DNA from 2 places in the Listeria marthii genome. Region 2 is predicted to be linked to the other one. Evidence: predicted binding sites of a transcription regulator. Region 2 holds the regulator's gene; the other holds the start of a gene.
The links. The regulator Rex, encoded in region 2, represses fermentation and respiration genes when NADH is low (regulators of the CRP and FNR family bind a similar motif). The targets are predictions, from matches to a motif close to TTGTGAAATATTTCACAA.
Positions count from the first base shown of each region.

Region 1: a site for Rex is predicted at 1,553-1,570, ahead of pflB (formate C-acetyltransferase). Genes of this name have one in related genera too.

Region 1 is NZ_JAASWB010000003.1:300,125-303,652, forward strand. It holds gene pflB (formate C-acetyltransferase) at 1-1,443, opposite strand, end outside; gene HCJ55_RS06855 (glycerol-3-phosphate responsive antiterminator) at 1,869-2,417, opposite strand; gene mutL (DNA mismatch repair endonuclease MutL) at 2,434-3,528, opposite strand, start outside.
Region 2 is NZ_JAASWB010000001.1:273,452-276,979, forward strand. It holds gene groL (chaperonin GroEL) at 1-9, opposite strand, end outside; gene groES (co-chaperone GroES) at 45-329, opposite strand; gene HCJ55_RS01410 (CPBP family intramembrane glutamic endopeptidase) at 565-1,251, shown strand; partial or broken gene HCJ55_RS01415 (DUF4305 domain-containing protein) at 1,253-1,457, shown strand; gene HCJ55_RS01420 (redox-sensing transcriptional repressor Rex) at 1,485-2,132, opposite strand; gene HCJ55_RS01425 (ABC-F family ATP-binding cassette domain-containing protein) at 2,443-3,528, shown strand, end outside.

The DNA of each region.
Region 1 (3,528 bases), on a different contig from region 2:
ATTAAGGTAAAGTTCAGCAATCCATTCCATCATTGCATCATATTTTTCCATTACTTCTTTGTAATCTAATACGTCGCCTTCAACTGGACGGTAAGCTGGTCCAACTTGTGCTTTAGATTTTTCATCAACACCACCGTTGATTGCATAAAGAAGTGTTTTAGCAAGGTTGGCACGAGCACCAAAGAATTGCATTTGTTTACCAACGCGCATTGCGGATACACAACATGCGATTGCATAGTCGTCTCCCCATTTAGGGCGCATAACATCGTCATTTTCGTATTGAATAGCAGATGTTTTGATAGACATTTTAGCACAGAATTTCTTGAATCCTGATGGTAAATGAGTGGACCAAAGTACAGTTAAGTTTGGTTCTGGAGCTGGTCCTAAGTTGTCTAATGTGTGTAAGAAACGGAATGAGTTTTTCGTTACAAGTGGAACGCCTTCTTCTGTGATACCACCGATGGATTCAGTAACCCAAGTTGGATCTCCAGAGAATAATTCATTGTAATCTGGTGTACGAGCAAATTTTACAAGACGTAATTTCATGATGAAGTGGTCAACGATTTCTTGAGCTTCTTCTTCTGTAATTAGGCCATTGCGTAGGTCACGTTCTACATAAATATCAAGGAATGTAGATGTACGTCCTAAACTCATTGCCGCACCATTTTGTTCTTTAATTGCTGCTAAGTAACCAAGGTATAACCATTGGAAAGCTTCTTGTGCAGTTTTAGCTGGGCGAGCAAGGTCGAAACCATGTTTTTCACCTAGTACTTTTAATTCGCCAAGAGCACGAATTTGTTCGTTTAGTTCTTCACGTTGACGGATAACGTCATCGCTCATTGTACGTAAACCTGTATTGTTTAAATCTTGTTTCTTTTGTTTGATTAAGAAGTCTACACCGTAAAGTGCTACACGACGGTAGTCACCGATAATACGTCCACGTCCATAAGCATCTGGAAGACCAGTGATTACGCCTGATTTACGAGCTGCGCGCATTTCAGCAGTATAAGCATCAAATACACCTTGGTTATGTGTTTTACGGTATTCAGAGAAAATATGGCTAATTTCTTCGTCTACTTTAAAACCATAAGATTCAGCTGCAACTTCTGCCATACGGATTCCGCCGAATGGTTGTAAAGCGCGTTTGAAAGGTACGTCAGTTTGAACGCCGACAACTTTTTCTAAATCTTTATTTAAGTAACCTGGGTCATGTGAAGTGATGGTTGAAACGATTTTGGTATCCATATCCAGTACGCCACCGTTTTCACGTTCTTTTTTAGTTAAGTCCATTACTTGATCCCAAAGTTTTGTAGTTGCTTCGGTAGGGCCAACTAAGAAAGTGTCGTCACCGTCATATAAGCGATAGTTTTTTAAGATAAAGTCACGTACATCTACTTCTTGTTGCCAGTTACCACCTGCGAATTCATACCATTGTTCAGTCATCATATAACCTCCATTTATTGTTCATTCTCGAGCGTGCTTGTTTGAGCAAACTGATTTATAAATAATCTACACTGTTATCATAACATATTCTCCGAAAAATGCTACAGTTTTGTGCAATATTTTTCAAACTTTTTTATGACTTTTTTGTGACATTTTGATTTAAAAAGCCCTATATCCCTTTTATAAAGCCATTCTTCTAGTTTGTTATGATTCTAATTTTGTTTTCATTTTAATTCTTCGTTTTTACTGTACCACTTCAAACACCCTTATCTGTTATGATACAGTTTGGAAATCGTCTCTTTCTATAGAACAGTTAGAAAACGCTTAAATCCTTGTAGCGCAATACTTTACGGCAATATATAGCGTTTTCATTGTTTTTCATAAAAAGAGCTAAGCCGTTAATGCTACACGACTTAGCTTCTGTTTTACCATAAATGTTTATTGGATGTCGTAACAGCGATAGCCCCGCTCGCAATTACTTGATCAACTTGTTCGCTAGTTTCAATTAAACCACCTGCGATAACAGGGATATGAAGCTTTTGCGTCATTTTTTGTACTTGTTCTGGGATAATCCCTGGTAAAAGTTCAATACAATCTGGTTGCACTTTTTGAATCAAGGCCACTCCTTTGTTGTAAGCACTTGAATCAATCATGAAAAGACGTTGAATCGCTAGCATTTTGTGTTGTTTTGCTTTCATAATGGCATTTCCCCTAGTAGAGATAATTCCATCTGGACAAATGTCTTTGCACAAAAAGTCGATTGCGTAATCATCGTTTTTCAAGCCATTCACTAAATCGGCGTGTAGTAAAACTTTTTTCCCGCTAGCTTGCGCGTATTTGACTAATGATTTTAGTTGAGCTACATGCGTTTCGAGCATCACCATATAAGTCAAATCAAGCTCTAAAATTTTTTCCATATCTTTTTGATTGTGTGCAGCTGGTATGATTGATTGACCGGAAAATGGTAACACCACGTTTTTTCCTCCTCTTTTACATCACACGTTTAAACATTTTTTCTAGTTCGTAGGTCGAATATTGAATGATTACCGGACGGCCATGAGGACAGGTGAATGGATCACTTGCTTCTCTGAGTGTGTCGAGTAATGCTTCCATATCTTGAGTTGTTAAATAGTGATTTGCTTTAATTGATTTTTTACAGCTCATCATAATCGCCGTATCTTCTCTTAGTTTATGAATACTAATACTTGGTGCAGATAATGCTTCATCAATAATTTCGCGGAGCATCTCTTCTTCTTGATCTTTCGGAAACCAAGTTGGGTGCGCACGAATGATAAAGCTATTTTGTCCGAAGTTTTCTAGAAAAACACCTACTTCTTCTAGTTTGGCTTTTTGTTCTTCTAAACGAACATATTCATCTGCAGGGAATTCGAGCACAATTGGCACTAATAGCTCTTGCAATTCGCGGCTAACTTCCCCGATTTTTTCACGGTAAAATTCGTATTTAATTCGTTCTTGCGCCGCATGTTGGTCAATAATATATAAACCATTTTCATTTTGAGCGAAAATATAGGTGGCATGCATTTGACCAATTGGGTACATCTTTGGAATGCGTTCTTTCGGTTGTTCTGTGTGCTCATTTTGAGGTGCTGACTCATAAGACGGCATCGTTTCTAAAATAAAATCGTCTTCTCGCGGAGCATCTTCGTCGGAAGGAACATATTCAGGAATAGTCGGTTTGGAAAAAAGTGTTGGTATTTCTTTTGGCGGTTTATTCTCTTCAAACGACATTTGAATTTGCTCAGATTTTTGAACTTCTTTTTGCTTTTTAGAAATCTCACCATCTGGGATCAGTTGTAACTTATGAAAGGCCGCTTTAATCATTTGACTAATAAGCTGGCCTAATTCTTTTTCTTTACTTAAACGGACTTCTAATTTAGCAGGATGGACATTGACGTCTACAATAATTGGGTCCATTTCGATTTGTAAAACGATAATTGGAAAGCGACCAATCGGTAAAAGCGTGTGATAACCTTCTTGAATTGCTTTTACTAATGCGAAATTTTTAATAAAACGGCCGTTGATGATGGTCGAAATATAATTACGATTAGAACGATTCACTTCTGG
Region 2 (3,528 bases):
TTTTGCCATTTTATATTTCCCTCCGATTATTTCTTTTTTTAAAATTATTTAGTAATTGCTAAAATGTCACTTTCACGTAAAATCAGATAGTCAGTTCCTTCATACGTTACTTCTGTTCCAGAGTATTTTGCGAAAATTACTGTGTCACCTTCTGCAACTTCAAGTGTTTCTCTTGTTCCGTTTTCTAGAACACGACCTGAACCGACTGCAACAATTTTCCCTGATTGCGGTTTTTCTTTGGCAGAGTCTGGTAATACAATCCCACTCGCTGTTTTTTCCTCTGCTTCAAGTACTTCAATTACAACACGATCTCCTAATGGTTTTAACAATGTAAATGACCTCCTCTGATATAATTACATTTTTCATTTTAGCACTCGACACATCAGAGTGCTAATACAGTTATTATGATACCAAACTGAATAAAAATTGCAAGCAAAAACGTTTAAAAAATGGAAGAATTCTTATTTGCGGTAAAGCTTGATAACGAGTACAATAAGGAGAGCTATTTCCGCTTGTTTGAAGCAATTTAGCATGATTTTTGTTTTTAGAGAGGATGCGTCTTTTTTGGCTAAACGTTATATTACGATTGTGTTAGTTTATTTGTTATTACTGTTCTCTGCATCTATTGGAATTCCAATTGTTCAACATATTTTATTAAGTGTCACTTCCCTTTCGGCGGAAGATGCTGCGGCTTATGGAATGGTTATTTGGTCGATATTTTCTAATCTTTTATCGCTGGCTATTATCATTCCGATGCTTTATAGAAAACCAAAAGAAAATAAAATTGAACTCGGTGAAAAAACGAAACCACTATTTAGTATCGTTTGGATTATCGGTGGTGTCATTGGATTATATGTAGCGCAAATTATTTGTAGCATTATTATTACGATGATTTCTGGGGACATGAGCACGTCTGCAAATACGGAATTACTAGTTGATTTGACAAAAGCTGCACCGATTTTCTTGATTTTCATTTCCATTCTAGGCCCAATTTTAGAAGAGCTTGTATTTAGAAAAGTGGTTTTTGGTGGGCTGAGCAATGTCATGAATATTCATGTGGCTGCGGTTATTAGTTCGCTTTTCTTTGGACTGCTTCATGGGGATATTTCCTTTTTACTGACTTATTTTGTCATCGGACTGATTCTTTGTTTTCTTTATACGAAAACGAAACGGATTGTGGTTTCGATGGGCGCTCATATTTTGATGAACACGATTGTTTTGCTTTTGAGTCTCGGAATAATTGGAGGATAATATGAAAAATTCATTAATTAAGCAAAGTTTTCTTTATTTTGCGCTTGGTCTTGTATTTGTATATTTTGTTATTGTTCGTGTAGCTGAATATGGTTATGATATCCTTGCTTATATACTTATTATAATGACATTAATGGATTTTGGGATTGGTATCGGCTTGATTATTACCGGACTGAGAAGACGTAAAAAAAACCTGTAGAAAGTAAGTTTTAGCTTACCTTCTACAGGTTTTTTTATTCTGTTTTCGCTGGATAATTTTCCAGGAAATAGATTAACGTTTGTAATTCCGTTGTAAGATCGATATGGTGCACACGAACTTGTTTTGGAACACTGATACGAGCTGGTGTAAAGTTTAGGATACCTTTAACATCTGCTTCGATTAAACGATCTACCGTTACTTGTGCTTCGTCAGCTGGAACTGTCAGAATAACTACTTCCACACCGTTTTCACGAACAATTTCTTCCATATCATTTAAATGATAAATCGGAATATCTTGTTGAACACTACCTACTTTCGCTGGATCCACATCAAATGCAGCAACGATTTTGATATTATTGTTTTTCATGAAATTATAATGTAATAATGCTGTCCCTAGGTTACCAACACCGATAAGTGCAACATTTGTCTGTTTGTCCTGACTGAGTGTTTTGCTGAAAAAGTCGAGTATGTATGAAACGTTATACCCGTATCCTTTCTTACCTAATGCGCCAAAGTACGAAAAATCACGTCGAATAGTCGCTGAATCAACTTTCACCGCTTCACTTAATTCCGCTGATGATACTCGTTCCTTACCTGACTCATCTAGGTATTTCAAGTAACGATGATATAATGGTAAGCGTTTTGCTGTCGCTTGTGGAATTTTAGTTGTTTCCTCCATCATGCCTTCTGTCCCTTCTTCTTTTAAATTTTTTCTGAAGTTGAAGCTTTTGTGAACTGTACTTCCTTTCACATGCTTGCTTATATACTATAAACATTTCACAAGGAATGCACAAACTTTTTGCTCATAACTTTCAAGTAAGGTTTTGTCCCGCAAAATATCCGGTGCAGTCCTTCTTTTCTATTCTACGCTAAAATCACAAATAATGCGAGTGTTTTCACAAACTAACTGATTCGTGAACAATTGGCTATCTCATTGCGATTACTTGGCTTTTAAGATAAACTAGTAGGGAGAACGTTCGAGGAGAGAGATTATGATATTATTACAAGTTCAGCAAATTTCTAAATTCTTCGGTGCAGAAGTAATTTTAGATAATATTAAATTAGAAGTAAAAACTGGTGACCGAATTGCTTTAGTTGGCAGAAATGGCGCAGGAAAATCTACTTTACTTAAAATCATCGCAGGCAAAATGAGCTATGACGGCGGAACCATTTCCAAACCTAAAAGTGTCGAAATTGGCTATTTGGCGCAAAACACTGGGCTAGAGTCTTCCAAAACTATTTGGGATGAAATGCTTAGCGTGTTTGACTCACTTCGAAAAATGGAAGCTGATTTGCGCAAAATGGAGCTTCGTCTCGGCGAACCAGAACTATATAATGACCCGGAAAAATATCAAGCATTGATGACGGATTACGATACATTGCAGCATACCTTTAAAGAAATTGGCGGGTATACGTATGAAGCTGAAATCCGCTCTGTTTTAAATGGTTTGCGCTTTTATCCTGATGATTATGAAGTGGAGATTGCTTCTTTAAGTGGTGGGCAAAAGACACGGCTCGCACTGGCCAAATTGTTGCTTGCTAAACAAGACATTCTTGTTCTCGATGAACCGACCAACCATTTAGATATCGAAACGTTAGCATGGCTAGAAACGTATTTACAAAACTACCACGGCTCCTTACTTATCGTATCCCATGATCGCTACTTCCTTGATAAAGTCGTTAACCAAGTATACGAAATCAGCCGCACCAAAATCGATCACTACAAAGGCAATTACAGTTCGTTTGTCAGTCAAAAACAAGCCAAACTGGAACAAATGTGGAAAGAATTCGATAAACAACAAAAACAAATTGCAAAACTAGAAGATTTTGTCGCAAGAAATATCGTTCGCGCATCCACAACTAAACGCGCGCAAAGTCGAAGAAAACAATTAGAAAAAATGGATGTGCTCGGTCGACCTCAAGGGGATGAAAAAGCCGCTCACTTTGGTTTCCAATTTGAAAAGCAAACCGGTAAGGATGTTTTAATGGTAGATCAGCTAAGCATTGGTTATGCAAAAGACAAGCGCATTGCTTCCAATCTAACCTTCGAAATGAAACGCCAAGATAGCCTTGCACTC